DNA from 4 places in the Pseudomonas sp. REB1044 genome. Region 1 is predicted to be linked to each of the others. Evidence: predicted binding sites of a transcription regulator. Region 1 holds the regulator's gene; each other region holds the start of a gene.
What was found. The regulator FliA, encoded in region 1, starts transcription of late flagellar genes. The targets are predictions, from matches to a motif close to CTAAAGTTTNNNNNNNNNNNGCCGNTAA.

Region 1 (4,399 bases):
GCGCGAGTTGCTCGAAGTGCAGCTCGGCTCGCTCGCCTGGGGTCAACTGCAGGGCAACAAGCCCCAGCAGGCCAATCTCTGGCGCCGCTTGCAGCGCCTGGGCCTGTCCGGTCCGATCGCCCGCGAGCTGCTGCAACTGGCCGGCGAAATCGACGAGCCGCGCCAGGCCTGGCGCATGGTCCTGGCGCATCTGGCGCGCCTGATCCAGGTGCCGGAGGTCGAGCCGCTGGAAGAGGGTGGGGTGATCGCCATGGTCGGTCCGGCCGGCATGGGCAAAACCACCACCCTGGCCAAGCTGGCGGCGCGCTACGTGCTCAAGTACGGCGCGCACAACCTGGCGCTGGTGAGCATGGACAGCTACCGCATCGGTGCGCAGGAGCAGCTCAAGACCCTGGGCCGCATCCTCAACGTGCCGGTGACCTACGTCGACCCGGGCCAATCGCTGGCCCAAGCCCTAGAACCGCTGCTGCGCAAGCGCGTGGTGCTGATCGATACCGCCGGCCTGCAGGCCAGCGACCCGGCCCTGCGCATGCAGCTCGAGTCGCTGGCCGGGCGCGGCATCGCCGCGCGCAACTACCTGGTACTGGCCACCACCAGCCAGAAGCAGGTGCTCACCGCCGCCTACCACAGCTACAAGCGCTGTGGCCTGGCCGGGTGCATCCTGACCAAGCTCGACGAAACCGGCAGCCTTGGCGAAGTGCTGAGTCTGGCCATCAGTCATGAACTGCCCGTGGCCTATCTCACCGATGGTCCGCGCATTCCTGACGATCTGCAGCTGCCGCGCCGGCACCAATTGGTCAGTCGCGCTGTCAGTGTGCAGTTGCAGGAAGATCCCAGCGAGGAGGCCATGGCCGACATGTTCGCTGATCTCTACCACAATCCCGACAAGCGCGTAGGTTGACGATGCACGGCGCACGGAAGTCGACAGCGACCCTCCAAGTGGGCAAGTCCCACGCGAGACAAGGTAAATAACAGACATGGGTAGCATGCATCCCGTACAGGTGATCGCCGTCACCGGTGGCAAAGGTGGCGTCGGCAAGACCAACGTTTCAGTGAACCTGTCCCTGGCGCTGGCCGAGCTCGGCCGCCGGGTCATGTTGCTGGACGCCGACCTGGGTCTGGCCAACGTCGATGTGCTGCTGGGGCTCACGCCCAAACGCACCCTGGCCGACGTCATCGAGGGGCGCTGCGAGCTGCGCGATGTGCTCCTGCAGGGGCCGGGCGGTGTGCGCATCGTGCCTGCAGCCTCCGGCACCCAGAGCATGGTGCACCTGGCGCCGGCACAGCATGCCGGGCTGATTCAGGCGTTCAGCGAAATCGGCGACAACCTCGATGTGCTGGTGATCGACACCGCTGCGGGCATCGGTGACTCGGTGGTCAGCTTCGTGCGCGCCGCCCAGGAAGTGCTGCTGGTGGTGTGCGACGAGCCCACCTCGATCACCGACGCCTACGCCTTGATCAAGCTGCTCAACCGCGATTACGGCATGAACCGCTTCCGCGTCCTGGCCAACATGGCGCAGAGCCCACAGGAAGGGCGCAACCTGTTCGCCAAGCTGACCAAGGTCACCGACCGTTTCCTCGACGTTGCCTTGCAGTACGTCGGCGCCGTGCCTTACGACGAATGCGTGCGCAAGGCGGTACAGAAGCAGCGCGCGGTCTACGAGGCGTTTCCGCGCTCCAAGTGCGCCCTGGCGTTCAAGGCCATCGCGCAGAAGGTCGACAGCTGGCCGTTGCCGGCCAACCCGCGCGGCCACCTGGAATTCTTCGTCGAGCGCCTGGTGCAACCCACCAGCGCGGGACCGGTGCTATGAACGCGAGCGGCTTCAAGATGTACAGCAAAGCCTCCAAGGACGCCCAATACGAGCTGGTCGAGCGCTATGCGCCGCTGGTCAAGCGTATCGCCTACCATCTGCTGGCGCGCCTGCCGGCCAACGTGCAGGTTGAGGACCTGATCCAGGCCGGCATGATCGGTCTGCTGGAAGTGGCCAACAAATACGACGCCAGCAAGGGCGCGAGCTTCGAGACCTACGCCGGTATTCGCATCCGCGGTGCGATGCTCGATGAGGTGCGCAAGGGCGATTGGGCGCCGCGTTCGGTGCACCGCAACACGCGTATGGTCAGCGACGCGATTCGCTGCGTCGAAGCAAGAACCGGTCGTGACGCTAAAGATCACGAGGTTGCTGCCGAACTCCAATTGGGTCTCGACGATTATTACGGGATCCTGAACGATACCTTGGGCAGCCGTCTGTTCAGTTTCGACGACCTGCTGCAGGACGGTGAACACGAGGGGCTGCACGAGGATGGGGTCAGTGGTCAGGTCGAGCCGTCGCGCGATCTGGAAGACGAGCGCTTCCAGGCCGCGCTGACCGATGCGATCGCCAACCTGCCGGAGCGCGAGCGTCTGGTCCTGGCCCTGTACTACGACGAGGAACTGAACCTCAAGGAGATCGGGGAAGTGCTGGGGGTCAGTGAATCGCGCGTGAGCCAGTTGCACAGCCAGTGCGCGGCGCGTCTGCGCAGCCGCCTGGGAGAATGGCGGGCACGCTGAGCCCCGATTCGCTGCAGTCGTTGTCCGTGGTGCCGAATTGATTGAGCGCGCGCTTGTGAGACGAGCGCGTTTAAGACTGCTTGGAGGTCTAATTGAACAAAGACATGAAAATCCTCATCGTTGACGACTTCTCGACGATGCGGCGGATCATCAAGAACCTGTTGCGTGATCTGGGCTTCACCAACACCGAAGAGGCCGACGACGGCGTCACGGCGTTGCCGATGCTCGAAAGTGGCCACTACGACTTCCTGGTGACCGACTGGAACATGCCCGGCATGTCCGGCATCGATCTGCTGCGCAAGGTGCGCGCCCACGACCGGCTCAAGGGGATTCCCGTGCTGATGGTGACGGCCGAGGCCAAGCGCGAGCAGATCATCGAAGCGGCTCAGGCCGGGGTCAACGGCTATGTAGTCAAGCCATTCACCGCGCAGGTGCTCAAAGAAAAGATCGAGAAGATCTTCGAACGCGTCAACGGCTGAAGCATGTCTGGGGGCGCTATGGAATCAAAAAAAGATTCTTTGGGGGAGTTCGAGTCGACCCTGAAGAAGCATGCCGAACAACTGGTGCAGAGCCTTGAGCGCGGCCAGTTCGGCGAGGCGGTGCAGCTGATCCATCAGCTCAACCAGACCCGAGACCGTGGCTTGTATCAAGAGGTCGGCAAACTGACCCGTGAGCTGCACAGCGCCATCGTCAGCTTCCAGATCGACCCGCGCATGCCGCAGGCCGAGGAAGTGTCGCAGATCACCGACGCCACCGAACGGCTGTCCTACGTGGTCCGCCTGACCGAGAACGCGGCCAACCGCACCATGGACCTGGTCGAGGAGAGCACGCCCGTGCTCAACGACCTGTCGGCCGAGGCGCAGACGTTGTCGGCCGATTGGCAGCGCTTCATGCGTCGCGAAGTGCCGGCGACCGAGTTTCGCGAGTTGGTCAAACGCGTCGACGGTTTCCTGACGCACAGCGCCGAAGGCAACCGCAAGGTGGCCGGTCATCTCAACGACATTCTGCTCGCCCAGGACTACCAAGATCTGACCGGGCAGGTGATCAAGCGGGTCACCGCGTTGGTCGCCGAGGTCGAAAGCAATCTGCTCAAACTCGTGTTGATGGCCAGTCAAGTCGACCGCTTTGCCGGTATCGAACATGACCACGATCAATTGCGTGCTGAAAAAGATGAAGAAAAACATCCAGCCCGGGGTGAAGGTCCGCAGATTCATGCCGATAAGCGTGAAGACGTCGTGTCCGGTCAGGACGATGTCGACGATCTGCTATCCAGCCTGGGTTTTTAGGGAGCACGTTTAATGAGCTTCGGCGCCGATGAAGAAATCCTTCAGGATTTCCTGGTAGAAGCCGGCGAAATCCTCGAGCAACTGTCCGAGCAACTGGTCGAGCTGGAAAGCCGGCCCGATGATGCGGACCTGCTCAACGCCATATTTCGCGGTTTTCACACTGTAAAAGGGGGCGCCGGCTTCCTCCAGCTCAACGAGCTGGTGGAGTGCTGCCACATTGCCGAGAACGTCTTCGACATCCTGCGCAAGGGTGAGCGTCGGGTCGACGCCGAGTTGATGGATGTGGTGCTCGAAGCGCTGGACACGGTCAACAGCATGTTCGGCCAGGTCCGCGAGCGCAGCGAGATCACCCCCGCGACGCCGGAACTGCTGGCAGCGCTGGCACGCCTGGCCGAACCTGCCGGCGAGGACGTCGCCGCGCCCGCCGTGGTCCAAGCGCCGGCGGCGGTCGAACCGCCAGCGGCCAGCGAAGACATCACCGATACCGAGTTCGAACAGTTGCTCGACTCCCTGGATGCGGTCAAGGCCCAGGCCGAAGCGGCCGAGCAGGCGCCGGTCGAGGCGG
Region 2 (4,399 bases), 870 kb from region 1:
GGGCAACTGCCGCAGGCCCAGGCCTGGACCTGGCATGCGGGGGATCACGGGTGGCTGCAACAGCGCTTCGCCGGTCGCAGCCACTTCGGCGTGGACGTTCCCGAAGTGGCCTTCGACGCCGCCGTGCTGTGCCTGCCCAAGTCGCGCGACCTGGCCGCCTATCTGCTCAACGCACTGGCCGCGCGCCTGGCCGGACGCAGCGTGTACCTGGTGGGGGAAAAGCGCAGTGGCATTGAGGGCGCGGCCAAGCTGTTGCAGGCGTTCGGCAAGCCGCGCAAGCTCGACAGCGCCCGCCACTGCCAACTGTGGCAGGTGACGGTGGACCGCGCCCCCGAGGCTACGCCGCTGGACAGCCTGGCCCAGCGCTTCGAGCTGGCGCTGGACGATGGCCCACTGCAGGTGATCAGCCTGCCTGGCGTGTTCAGCCATGGGCGCCTGGATCGCGGCACCGCCCTGCTGCTGCAGCACCTGGAGCACCTACCAGTGGGCCATGTGCTGGACTTCGGCTGCGGTGCCGGAGTGCTGGGCGCCACCCTCAAGCGCCGCTATCCGCAAAGCCAGGTGACCCTGCTCGACGTCGATGCCTTCGCCGTCGCGGCCAGTCGCCTGACCTTGGCCGCGAACGGCCTGCAGGGCGAGGTCATCAGCGGCGACGGCATCGACGCTGCCCCCGATGAACTGAGCGCGATCGTCAGCAATCCGCCGTTCCACACCGGGGTTCATACCGACTATCAGGCCTCGGAAAACCTGCTGCTAAAATCGGCTAAAAAGCTGGTAAAAGGCGGAGAAATGCGGATAGTCGCCAACAGTTTCCTGCGCTATCAACCGCTCATCCAACAGTCTTTGGGCAACTGCGAAACCCGCGCCGAAGGGGACGGTTTCCGAATTTATCGGGCCATTCGCGGCTAGAAAAAAAGCGCTTGCCGAAACCGAATCGGCTAGGCAGAATCCGCTCCGTCCTAGGGGAGTAGTCTCCCGCAAGCGTCCTCAGCTTGCCCGGCACGCGTCAACACACTTGGCCCACAGGCCATGGCGCGTGCGACCTCACGGCTCACACAGATGAGCCCAGGGTTTGACAAGACCTATGACACGCACACCTTACCCGGGGCGGGAAGGCTGTACGTGTCATAGCCGTGTCGACCCGCCCCCGTAGGAAGCCTGATGCTCGAATCCCTGCTGGTCCCCACCGCCATCGTTGCGCTCGCCGAAATTGGCGACAAGACGCAACTGCTCGCGCTCATTCTCGCCGCCCGTTTCCGCAAGCCCTGGCCGATCATCGCCGGTATCGTCGCCGCGACCCTGGCCAACCATGCGGCCGCCGGTGCGGTTGGCGCCTGGGTCAGCGGTTTCTTCACCGAAAGCGTGCTGCACTGGATCCTCGCCGCGAGCTTCACCGCCACGGCCCTGTGGACCCTGGTGCCGGACAAGATGGACGACGACGAGAGCAGCAACGCGCGGCGCTTCGGGCCGTTCCTGACCACGTTGATCGCGTTCTTCCTGGCCGAGATCGGCGACAAGACCCAGGTCGCCACGGTGATGCTGGCCGCGCAGTACCCGCACCTGATCCTGGTGATCGTGGGCACCACCCTGGGCATGCTGATCGCCAACGTGCCGGTGGTACTGGCCGGCAACTTCGCCGCCGACAAACTGCCCCTGACCCTGATCCGCCGCCTGGCCGCCGCCGCCTTCTTCGTACTGGCCGCCGTGGCCGTCTACTCGGCCATGAAAACCAGCGGTTGGGTGTAGGGCAGCGGCAAGCGGCAAGGGGGTGAAGCAGCCGCAAGTTTCAAGCTTCAAGCGGCAAGAAGGCGCGGCGCGGCTTGACTTGCCGCTTGCCGCTTGCAGCTTGCAGCTTGCAGCTTGAAGCTCGTAGCCGCTACTTAGCCGCCTGTTGATACAAGGGCATGACTTTGGGAATGGCCGCTTGCAGGGAGGCGATGCGGCTGCTCGAGGCGGGGTGAGTGCTCATGAACTCGGGCGGGGCGCCTTCGGAGGCCTTGCTCATCTTGTTCCACAAGGTGATCGCCGCGTTCGGGTCATAACCGGCGCGGGCCGACAGCTCGAGACCGATCAGGTCGGCTTCGTTCTCGTTGGCGCGGCTGTTGGGCAAGGTCATGGCGTAGTTCACCACGGTGTCGGCCAGCGCCATGCTGTCCTGGCCCAGGCCGAAGATGGCACCGGCGCCCTGGCGCGCCATGTTGATGCCGTAGGCCTTGGACATGGCTTCACGGCCGTGCTCGCGCAGGGCGTGGGCGATTTCATGGCCCATCACCGCCGCCAGCTCGGCATCGGTGAGCTTGAGCTGATCGATCAGGCCGGTGTAGACGATGATCTTGCCGCCAGGGCCGCAGTTGGCGTTGAGCTCATCGCTCTTGATCACGTTGACTTCCCACTTCCACTGCGCCGCATCCGGGCGGAACTTGGGCGCCTGGGCGATCAGGCGGTCGGCGATCAACTGCACGCGTCGTGCGTCATTGCTGGTCTTGTCCAGCACGCCTTTGCTCGAGGCTTCGCCGAGGGTCTGCTGGTACGACTGGGCGTACATCTGGTTCACCTCGTCGGTGGACAGCATGCTGAACATGTACTGCTTGCGCTCCACGCCCACCGCACCGCCGCTGGTGGTGTTGACCGCCTGGCAGCCGCCCAGCAGGATGCTGGCACTCAACAGGCTGACCACGAATGACTTACGCATGAAAAGACTCCCTCTTTTTACATGCCGCGTATCCTAGGCCCAGTCGTGCGCCCCTGCCAGAGGTGCGTCGAAGATTTCTGACAACCGTCCTCATGCTTTGCCCAGCCCACGCCGATAACCCAGGACAACGACCTCCTGGCGTGGAGCTTTTCGATCATGAAGTTCAAGTCGATCCAGTTTTCCGTGGCGGCGCTGGCCGGTGCCATCGTGTTGAGCATCGTCGCCGCCCTGGTGCTCTACGCCGTGTACGCCGGAGCGCGCACCCAGGCCCTGGTACAGCAGCGCACCCAGCAGCAGTTCGAGACGGTCATCGAACAGCGCCTATCGGCGCTGGCGCGCACCCAGGTCAGCGAAATCCAGCGCGGCCTGGAAGCGCCGCTGCTGATCAGCCGCAGCCTGGCCACGCTCAACGGCCTGCTCGGCGCGCAGGATGCAGATGGCAAACCGCTGATGCAGATCGACCGCGCCTACCTGAGCAACCTGCTCAAGCGCACCGTCGAGGACAACCCCAGCGTGCTCGGCGCCTACCTAGGCTGGGAACCCAATGCCCTGGATCACGCCGACGTCAACGGCGAACGCTTCCTGCCCTGGTGGTTCCGCAACGCCGACGGCAGTCTCGGCCAGGATCGCCTGGTCGACGTCAACGATCAGACCATCCTGGCCACCGGCGTGCGCGCCAGCGAGTACTACCTGTGCCCCAAGGAAACCAAGAAGGCCTGCGTGATCGATCCCGCGCCTTACAAGGTGGGCGACAAGACAGTGATGCTCGCCTCGTTCGTCGAACCGATCATGCTCAACGGCCAATTCCAGGGCATCGCCGGGGCCGACCTGTCGGTGGACTTCATCCAGGACTTGCTCAACGCCGCCGACCGCCAACTCTATGATGGCGCCGGCGAACTGGCCCTGGTGTCGAGCAACGGTCGCCTGGTGGCCTACACCAAAGACCCGTCCAAGTTCGGCGAAAAAGCCAGTGACGTGCTGGATTCGGCCGAGTCGGCCGCACTGGTCAGCAGCAATGGCGATGCGCTGCACTATCAACTCGACCGGGACAAGGACCGTATCGAGCTGTACCTGCCGTTCAAAGTGGCCCACACCGATGCGCGCTGGGTGCTGCTGCTGCAACTGCCGCTGAGCACGGTGATGGCCGATGTCACGCAATTGCAGAAAGACCTCGGCGAGCAGCGCCGCACCGATATCCTCGGCATGACTGCGGTCGGCCTGGGCATCGCCGTGCTCGGCCTGCTGGTGATCGGGCTGCTGGCCCATGGCATCGCCCGTCCGCTGAAGCAGATGGTGGCCATGCTCGACGATATCGCCCAGGGCGAAGGCGACCTCACCCGCCGCCTGCACAGTGACCGCGCCGACGAACTGGGCGCCATCGCCAGCGGCTTCAACACCTTCCTGGCCAAGCTCCAGGCGATGATCAGCCAAGTGGTGAGTTCGGTGCAGAAGGTCAGCGACTCCTCGGAGCACACCGCCGACATCGCCATTCGCACCAACCAGGGCGTGCACAAGCAGATGGCCGAAATCGACCAGGTGGCCACTGCCGTGCAGGAAATGACCGCCACCGCCCAGGACGTGGCGCGCAACGCCACCCAAGCCGCCCAGGCCGCCAGCAACGCCGACCAGGCCGCCAACCAGGGCATGCAGATCGTGCATGACGCCTCGCAGTCCATCAGCAGCCTGGCCAGCGAAATCGGCCGCGCG
Region 3 (4,399 bases), 1.7 Mb from region 1:
ATCCGTCAGTTGCGTCAGTTGGTGGAGCGTGAACGGCTGCACCACGAACGCGGCGAGCGCTGCACGGCCATCCGTCTGGGCGGCGAATTCCACCTAAAGCTCGCGCAAATGGCCAACAACGCCCCGCTGGCGCGGTTTCTCAATGGCCTGATACCGATGACCTCGCTGATCATCGCTCGCTATGAAGCGCCCTGCTGTGAGCACTGCGCCTGGGAAGAGCACGAGGCCATTATCGACGCAGTGGAAGGTGGCGATGCCACGTCGGCGCTCCTGCTGATGCATCAGCACCTGGATCGGCTGGAAGCCAAGCTCGACCTTGATGACGCTGACTGAGCGCGGCTCACACCGTCGCCAACGCCGAGGTCGGCAACCCGAAGATCCGATCGAACGCCCAGTTGTAAACAAAGGTGTAGCACGGTACCAACACGATGAACGCCAGGTCCACCACGAACGCCTCCCACAGGCTCATGTCCAGCCACCAGGCGATCAGCGGGATGAGGTACACCACCAGGGTCAACTGAAAGCCCACCGCGTGCCCTACCCGCCTGGCCAAGCCGCGCCCGCGCTTGGCCTGGCGACTTTCCCAGCGCTCGAACAGGGTGTTGTAGATCAGGTTCCAGACCATGGCGATGGTGGTGATCATCACCGCCAGCGGGCCGGTGTGCGTGGCTTGGGTGTCTGACAGGTACGCCAGTCCCAGGGTCGACATGCACAACCCAATCAGTTCATAGAAGGTCACGTAGACCAGTTTGCGTTTGGCGCCTTGCACAGTCGTTGTCGCTCCACGGGCGTTGATGAGGGCGCCAAGACTGAATCAATTCTGTTGACAGAAAAAGTCAGCTCCTTTCAGATCTACTGACAGGAGGCGCCATGAACTTTTCCAGTGACAACATCCAGCTGTTTCTCGCCGTGCTCGATGGCGGTTCGTTCTCCGCGGCGGCACGACTGCTCGGCCGCGTACCCTCGGCGGTGAGCATGGCCGTGGGCAATCTTGAAGCCGAACTGGGCTACCCGCTGTTCGAGCGGGGCTCGCGCGAGGTGCGCGCCACCGATCGCGCTCGCGCCCTGGAACCCCATGCCCGGCTGATCGCCGAACAACTGGGCTTGCTGCAGGTGCATGCACTGGAGCTGTCGCGCGGCCTGGAGAGCAGTCTGTCCATCGCCGTAGTGACCGATATCGATCCAGCTGCGTTGCTGGCAGCCATCGCCCGACTGGGCGAGCGCTACCCATTGCTCGACATCGAATTGCTCAGCGCGCCCCAGGACGATGCCCTGCAGTTGCTCGACAGCGGCCGCGTCGGGCTGTGCCTGGCCTTCGCCGAACTGCAGGTGGATCCGCAGCGCAGCTTCCAGCACCTGGGCAGCGAGGCGCTGGTGGCGGTGCTGTCGCCGCATCACCCGGCCTTTCGCGAAGGACGCATTCGCGACCTCGAAGACCTGGTGAACATCCGCCAGATTCTAGTACACAGCCGCCACCTGCCGCTGGGCGATACCCGCTCGCTGATCGGAACCGCCCATTGGCGTACCGACAGCGTCGACCTGGCCGTGCAGATGGTCGAAGCGGGTCTGGGTTGGGGCGATCTACCCTGCGCGCGTATCGCCCCGCGGGTGCAGGCGGGACGCTTGGTGCGACTGGCGTTTCGCAACACGCGCAATGAACTGCAGTTGCCGGTGCATGCGCTGTGGCGCAAAAGCCAACCGCTGGGTCAGGCGGCGCGAGCGCTGGTGGGCATGCTGACCAGCCGCTGAGCCTTCACCATCCGTCGGATGCCCCAGCAACGCCCTCAACCTTTCGTCAAGCACGCCGATATCGACTCCGACAGGCACCGCCAGCCCGCGACGAGCGGGCGGCCGCCATCTCCGATTTCGGCTCAAGGTCTCGAAACATGAACCTGAAGTTTCGCCACAAGATCCTCCTCAGTGCCTGCGGTGTCGTGGTACTGGCATTCGCACTGTTCACCCTCTACAACGACTACCTGCAGCGCAAGACCATCGCCCAGAACATCGAGTCGTCTGTGCAGCAGGCGGGCGCCCTGACCGCCAGCAGCGTGCAGAACTGGATGAGCGGACGCATCCTGGTACTGGAGAATCTGGCCCAGGACATCGCCCAGCAAGGCACCGGCAGTCAAGTGGCCGGGCTGGTGGATCAGCCCTCCTACACCAGCAACTTCCAGTTCACCTACTTTGGCCAGAACAATGGCGCCTTCACCCAGCGCCCTGACGCGCAGATGCCCGACGGCTATGATCCGCGCAAGCGTCCGTGGTACAGCGCCGCCGTCAGCGCCAACCAGACCCTGCTGACCCCGCCTTACCAAGCCTCGGTGGGCGGTCTGGTGGTGACCATCGCCATCCCGGTCAAGGCGCGCGGCAACGGCGAACTGCTCGGTGTGGTCGGTGGCGACCTGAGTCTGGACAGCCTGGTCGACATCATCAACGCCGTGGATTTCGGCGGCATCGGCCATGCGTTCCTGGTCGACCGTGAAGGCCAGGTGATCGTCAGCCCCGACAAGAACCAGCTGATGAAGAATCTCAAGGACCTCTACCCCAACAGCGGCCTGCGCGTCGAACCCGGCATGCAGGACGTGACCCTCGCGGGCTCCGAGCGCATCGTCTCCTTCACGCCGGTCAACGGTCTGCCTTCGGCGCAGTGGTACATCGGCCTGTCGATTGATAAAGACAAAGCCTACGCCGCTCTGGGCCAGTTCCGCAGCTCGGCCATCATCGCCATGCTCATCGCTGTGGTCGCCATCGCCGCTGTGCTGGGTCTGCTGATTCCCGTGCTGATGCGTCCGCTGACCACCATGGGCCGCGCCATGCACGATATCGCTGAAGGTGAAGGCGACCTCACCCGCCGCCTGCAGGTGCAGAACAAGGATGAGTTCGGCGAGCTGGCAGCCGCTTTCAACCGCTTCGTCGAGCGTATCCATGCCTCGATCAGCGAAGTGGCCTCGGCCACGCGGCTGGTGCACGATCTGTCCGAGCAGGTCATGAGCGCATCCAATGCCTCGATCAATGGCTCGGAGGAGCAGAGCCTGCGAACCAACAGCGTGGCGGCGGCGATCAACCAGTTGGGCGCCGCTACCCAGGAAATCGCCCGCAATGCCGCCGATGCTTCGCAGCATGCCAGCGGCGCCAGCGACCAGGCCAACGATGGACGCCAGGTGGTCGATGATGCGATCAGCGCCATGACTGCGCTGTCGCAGAAGATCAGCGAGTCGTGCCAGCAGATCGAAACGCTCAACGCCAGCACCGACGAAATCGGCAAGATCCTCGATGTGATCAAAGGCATTTCCCAGCAGACCAACTTGCTGGCGCTCAACGCCGCCATCGAGGCCGCTCGTGCCGGCGAGGCTGGGCGCGGCTTCGCCGTGGTGGCTGACGAGGTGCGCAACCTGGCGCACCGCACCCAGGAGTCGGCCGAAGAGATTCACCGCATGATCACCGGCCTGCAGGTCGGCTCGCGCGAAGCCGTGCACACCATGAACGCCAGCCAGGTGTCCAGCGAACAGACCGTGCAGGTGGCCAACCGCGCGGGCGAACGACTGGCCAGCGTGACGTCGCGCATCGGCGAGATCGATGGCATGAACCAGTCGGTGGCCACGGCCACCGAGGAACAGAGCGCGGTGGTCGAGAGCTTGAACCTGGACATCACCCAGATCAACGCACTCAACCAGCAAGGCGTACAGAACCTCAACGAGACCTTGCGCCACTGCGACGCCCTGACTCAACAGGCGGGTCGTCTGAAGCAACTGGTGGGCAGCTTCAGGATCTGAAGTTGCCCAGCACGCAGTCACCCCCGCCGACTGGCCAGCGGGGATGACTGCGGCGCGTTATAACCTCATAACGAAGAATTCTATTTGGCTATAACGAACAATCTATATGCTGCGCAGCATCCGACCACGGGCTAGCAGGCAGATTGAGTAGCGTATGGATGTAGGTTCTTTCGGTTTCACCATTGCCGGGCTGGTAGTGGGTTTCATCGTCGGCATGACCGGCGTCGGCGGCGGTTCGCTGATGACACCCATTCTGCTTTGGTTCGGTATCAACCCTGCCACTGCTGTGGGCACCGACCTGCTCTATGCCGCCATCACCAAGGCCAGTGGTGTCTGGGTGCACGCGCGCAACAAGAACATCGACTGGAAGATCACGGGCTGGCTGAGCCTGGGCAGCGTACCGGCAGCGGCCCTGACCCTGTGGTTCCTCAGCACGCTGCACACCGACACCTCGGCGCTCAACGCCATCATCAAGCAGGGCCTGGCCGTGGTGTTGATCCTCACCGCACTGGCCATCCTGTTCAAATCCCGTCTGCAGGCCTTCGCCAGCCGCCATGCGGGCGACCATTATCACCTCAGTGCCCGCAGCCTGAACGTGCTCACGGTGACCACCGGCATTGTGCTGG
Region 4 (4,399 bases), 570 kb from region 1:
GTGTGGGCCTGGCCAACGCGCTGCTCAACGACATCGCGCTGGGCGATGGTGTCAATTGGCAGAAGGCGATCGACATCGGCCTGTCGCTGGTGGTTTCGCCGATCGCTGGCTTCGCCATCGCCGCCCTGGTGCTGATCGGCCTGAAGTGGTGGCGCCCGCTGTCGAAGATGCACAAGACCCCGGACCAGCGCCGCAAGCTCGACGACAAGAAGCACCCGCCTTTCTGGAATCGCCTGGTGCTGGTGATCTCGGCCATGGGCGTGAGCTTCGTGCACGGCTCGAATGATGGCCAGAAAGGCATCGGCCTGATCATGCTGGTACTGATCGGCATCGTGCCGGCCAAGTTCGTCCTCGACCTGAACAGCACCACCTACCAGATCGAACGCACCCGCGACGCGACCCTGCACATGAGCCAGTTCTACCAGCGCAATGCCGCCACCCTCGGTGAGTTCCTGGCGTTGGGCAAGGCCAAGTCGACCGATCTGCCGGAGCAATTCAGTTGCAACCCGCAGCAGACCGAGCCGACCATCGCGGCGCTGCAGACTTCGCTGCAAGGCGTGACCGACTACCGCGACCTGAGCGCCGAGCGCCGGGTCGAGGTGCGCCGTTACCTGCTGTGCCTGGACGACACAGCGAAGAAGGTCGGCAAGCTGCCGGGCCTGGACAGCCGCGAGAAGTCCGATCTGGACAAGCTGCGCAAGGACCTCACCGCCACCACCGAGTACGCGCCGTTCTGGGTGATCGTCGCGGTGGCGCTGGCATTGGGCCTGGGCACCATGGTCGGCTGGCGCCGCGTGGTGCTCACCGTCGGCGAGAAGATCGGCAAGCAAGGCATGACCTATGCCCAGGGCATGTCGGCGCAGATCACGGCGGCCTGCGCCATCGGCATGGCCAACGTGTTCAGCCTGCCGGTGTCGACCACCCATGTGTTGTCCTCGGGTGTCGCCGGCACCATGGTCGCCAACAAGAGCGGCCTGCAGAGCAGCACGGTGAAGACCATCCTGATGGCCTGGGTGCTCACCCTGCCCGCCTCCATGGGACTGGCCGCCGGCCTGTTCTGGCTGGCGTCCAAGGCCATCGGCTGAAGCGTATTGCGATAGGAACGGCGCCCGGCCGTTCCTATCGTCTGCTCAACGCTTCTTGCCGCCCAACAACGACCCCATCAACCCCCGCACCAACTGCCGACCCAACTGGTTGGCGGCTTGGCGTACCGCCGATTTGATCGCCTGCCCCGCTGCGCCCTGCAGAAACTCCCCGGCCTTGTCGGCGAAGCTCTCCTGCTCGGCCTGGGGCTGTGGTGCCGGCTCGACCGGCTCACCCTTGCGCTGGGTGAGCCGTTCATAGGCCGACTCGCGATCGATCGGCTGGTCATAGCGCCCGGCCAAGGGCGAAGCGGCGATCAGCGCGCTGCGTTCGGCCGCCGTCAGCGGCCCGATGCGCGATTGCGGCGGGGCCACCCGCACACGCTGCACCAACTCAGGCGTGCCCTTGTCCTGCAGCGTGCCCACCAAGGCCTCGCCAATGCCCAACTCGGTCAACACCGCCAAGGTGTCGAACGCCGGGTTCGGGCGAAAACCCTCGGCCACGGCGCGCAGCGCCTTCTGCTCGCGAACGGTGAAGGCCCGCAGCCCGTGCTGGATACGCAAGCCCAGCTGGGCGAGCACCGCATCCGGCAGATCGCTCGGTGACTGGGTAACGAAGTACACCCCGACGCCTTTCGAGCGGATCAGCCGCACCACTTGTTCCAGCCGGTCCTGCAAGGCCTTGGGCGTGCCGTTGAACAGCAGGTGCGCTTCGTCGAAGAACAGCGCCAGCACCGGTTTGTCCGCGTCGCCGCGCTCTGGCAGTTGCTCAAACAGTTCCGCCAGTAACCACAATAGGAAGGTCGCATAGACCTTGGGCGCTTCGTGCACCAGGCGACTGGCGTCGAGCAGGTGAATGCGCCCGCGACCGTCGGCATCGACCCGCAACAGGTCCTCCAACTGCAGAGCCGGTTCGCCGAACAAGGCCTCGGCGCCCTGCTGCTCCAGGGTTGCCAGGCGCCGCAGCAACGCCTGGGTGGAGCCTGTGGTCATCAACGCCCGGTCATCGCCAAGCAGTTGCGGGTTGTCCCTCAGGTGCGCGAGCAGCGCCTTGAGGTCCTTGAGGTCGAGCAGCAGCAAACCTTCTCGATCGGCGACCTTGAACGCGGCATACAGCGCCGCTTGCTGGCTGTCGGTGAGCTCCAGCAGGTTGCCCAGCAGCAACGGCCCCATTTCGCTCAAGGTAGTGCGCAGTGGATGACCGCTTTGCCCGGCGATGTCCCACAGCGTCACCGAATAAGCCCGCGGTTGGTGCTGCAGCCATGGCATGTCGGCGATACGCTCGGCCACCTTGCCCGCAGGCGCACCGGCAGCGCCCAGCCCACACAGATCACCTTTGATGTCGGCGGCGAAGACCGCCACCCCGGCATCGCTGAACACCTCGGCCAGGCGCTGCAGCGTGACCGTCTTGCCCGTGCCGGTGGCCCCGGCGACCAGGCCGTGACGGTTGGCCAGACGCATGGCCTGGCCAACGGGCAGGCCGTCAAGACCGGCACCTACAACGATTTGCGAAGAATCTGACATCTTCTTTCTTCCTCTTCTCAAGCTTTGCCCCAAGGCGGCCGATAGCCAGAGGCGTTAATGGCCCAACTGCAGGAAGCAACCCACCAGGCCCGCAAAATTGTTGCGCTGTTCTTTCTGCTGCTGTGCGTTGTGCGAGCGACCCGATAAACCTTAGCGGACCGGATTACGTCATGAACAAAAGCCTTCGTTTCAGCCACAAGATTCTCTTGGCGGCGTCCCTTATCGTGATACTGGCCTTCGCGCTGTTCACTCTGTACAACGATTACCTCCAGCGTAATGCCATTCGCGAAGACCTGGAGAACTACCTGACGGAAATGGGTCAGTCCACCTCGACCAACATCCGCAGCCTGTTCGAAGGGCGTATCCGCCTGGTAGAGAACCTGGCGCAGAACATTGCCCAGAGCCCCAGCGACGCCGAAACCCTGATGGGTCAAAAAGCCCTGATCTCCAGCTTCCTCACGGTTTACCTGGGCAAGGTCGACGGCGGCTTCAGCGTGCGCCCCGACAGCAAGATGCCGGACGGATACGATCCGCGCGTGCGCGGCTGGTACAAGGACGGCATGAATGCCGGCGGCCCGATCCTCACCGAACCCTACATCGACGCCACCACCGGCAAGATGGTGATCGGCGTAATCGACAAAGTCTCCACCAGCGTCGGCGTGGTCGGCGGCGACCTGGCGCTCGATGGTCTGGTGCAGATCATCAACTCGCTGAACTTCGGCGGCCTGGGCTATGCCTTCCTGGTCAACGACCAGGGCAAGATCCTGGTGCATCCTGACAACGCCCTGGTGATGAAGCCGCTGACCGAAGCGTTCCCGCAAAACACCCCGAAACTGACCGGCAAACTCACACAAGTCGAGGTCGACGGCCACCAGCGCCTCATTACCTTCACCCCGATCCAGGGTCTGCCGTCGGCCAACTGGTACATCGGCCTGTCGGTGGATAAAGACAAAGCCTTCAGCATGCTCAGCACCTTCCGCACTTCTGCGGTGATCGCCACCGTGGTGGCGGTGGTGATCATCATCGCCCTGCTCGGCCTGCTGATCCGCGTCCTCATGCAGCCGCTGATGACCATGACCCGCGCTATGGAAGACATCGCCGAGGGTGAAGGCGATCTGACCAAACGCCTGACGATCCATAATCACGACGAATTCGGCGTGCTGGGCAGTGCCTTCAACCGCTTCGTCGAACGCGTGCATGGCTCGATCCGCGAAGTGTCGTCGGCCACAGAGCAGGTCAACGAGGTGGCCATGCGGGTGATCAGCGCCTCCAACTCGTCGATGCACAACAGCGACGAGCAGGCCAACCGCACCAACAGCGTGGCCGCCGCCATCAATGAACTGGGCGCCGCGGCCCAGGAAATCGCCGGCAACGCCGCCCAGGCCTCGCAGCATGCCAGCTCGGCACGGCTGCTGGCCGAAGAAGGTCAGCAGGTGGTGGAGCGCAACATCCAGGCGATGAATCGCCTGTCGGACCTGATCGTCAGTTCCAGCGCCAACATCGAAACCCTCAACGACAAGACCGTGAACATCGGTCAGATCCTCGAAGTCATCACCAGCATCTCCCAGCAGACCAACCTCCTGGCACTGAACGCCGCGATCGAAGCGGCACGCGCGGGCGAAGCGGGACGAGGGTTCGCCGTGGTCGCCGACGAAGTGCGCAACCTCGCCCACCGCACCCAGGAATCGGCGCAGCAGGTGCAGTCGATGATCGAAGAGCTGCAAGTCGGCGCCCGCACTTCAGTGGAGACCATGGACCAGAGCCAGCGCCACAGCCAGGACAGCATGCAGATC

Region 2: the regulator FliA is predicted to act here: its motif matches at 2,783-2,810, upstream of GKC70_RS04290 (methyl-accepting chemotaxis protein).
Region 3: the regulator FliA is predicted to act here: its motif matches at 1,784-1,811, upstream of GKC70_RS16100 (methyl-accepting chemotaxis protein).
Region 4: the regulator FliA is predicted to act here: its motif matches at 2,624-2,651, upstream of GKC70_RS05660 (methyl-accepting chemotaxis protein).

Annotation. Positions count from the first base shown of each region.
Region 1 is NZ_CP046139.1:1,783,771-1,788,169, forward strand. It holds gene flhF (flagellar biosynthesis protein FlhF) at 1-901, shown strand, start outside; gene fleN (MinD/ParA family protein) at 969-1,811, shown strand; gene fliA (RNA polymerase sigma factor FliA) at 1,808-2,548, shown strand; gene GKC70_RS08490 (chemotaxis response regulator CheY) at 2,653-3,027, shown strand; gene GKC70_RS08495 (protein phosphatase CheZ) at 3,046-3,834, shown strand; gene GKC70_RS08500 (chemotaxis protein CheA) at 3,847-4,399, shown strand, end outside.
Region 2 is NZ_CP046139.1:912,402-916,800, reverse strand. It holds gene GKC70_RS04305 (class I SAM-dependent methyltransferase) at 1-909, shown strand, start outside; yybP-ykoY riboswitch at 951-1,064, shown strand; gene GKC70_RS04300 (TMEM165/GDT1 family protein) at 1,162-1,746, shown strand; gene GKC70_RS04295 (M48 family metallopeptidase) at 1,877-2,692, opposite strand; gene GKC70_RS04290 (methyl-accepting chemotaxis protein) at 2,849-4,399, shown strand, end outside.
Region 3 is NZ_CP046139.1:3,504,183-3,508,581, forward strand. It holds gene GKC70_RS16085 (GntR family transcriptional regulator) at 1-333, shown strand, start outside; gene GKC70_RS16090 (PACE efflux transporter) at 341-769, opposite strand; gene GKC70_RS16095 (LysR family transcriptional regulator) at 871-1,749, shown strand; gene GKC70_RS16100 (methyl-accepting chemotaxis protein) at 1,887-3,773, shown strand; gene GKC70_RS16105 (sulfite exporter TauE/SafE family protein) at 3,928-4,399, shown strand, end outside.
Region 4 is NZ_CP046139.1:1,217,596-1,221,994, reverse strand. It holds gene GKC70_RS05670 (inorganic phosphate transporter) at 1-1,085, shown strand, start outside; gene GKC70_RS05665 (helicase HerA-like domain-containing protein) at 1,131-2,606, opposite strand; gene GKC70_RS05660 (methyl-accepting chemotaxis protein) at 2,777-4,399, shown strand, end outside.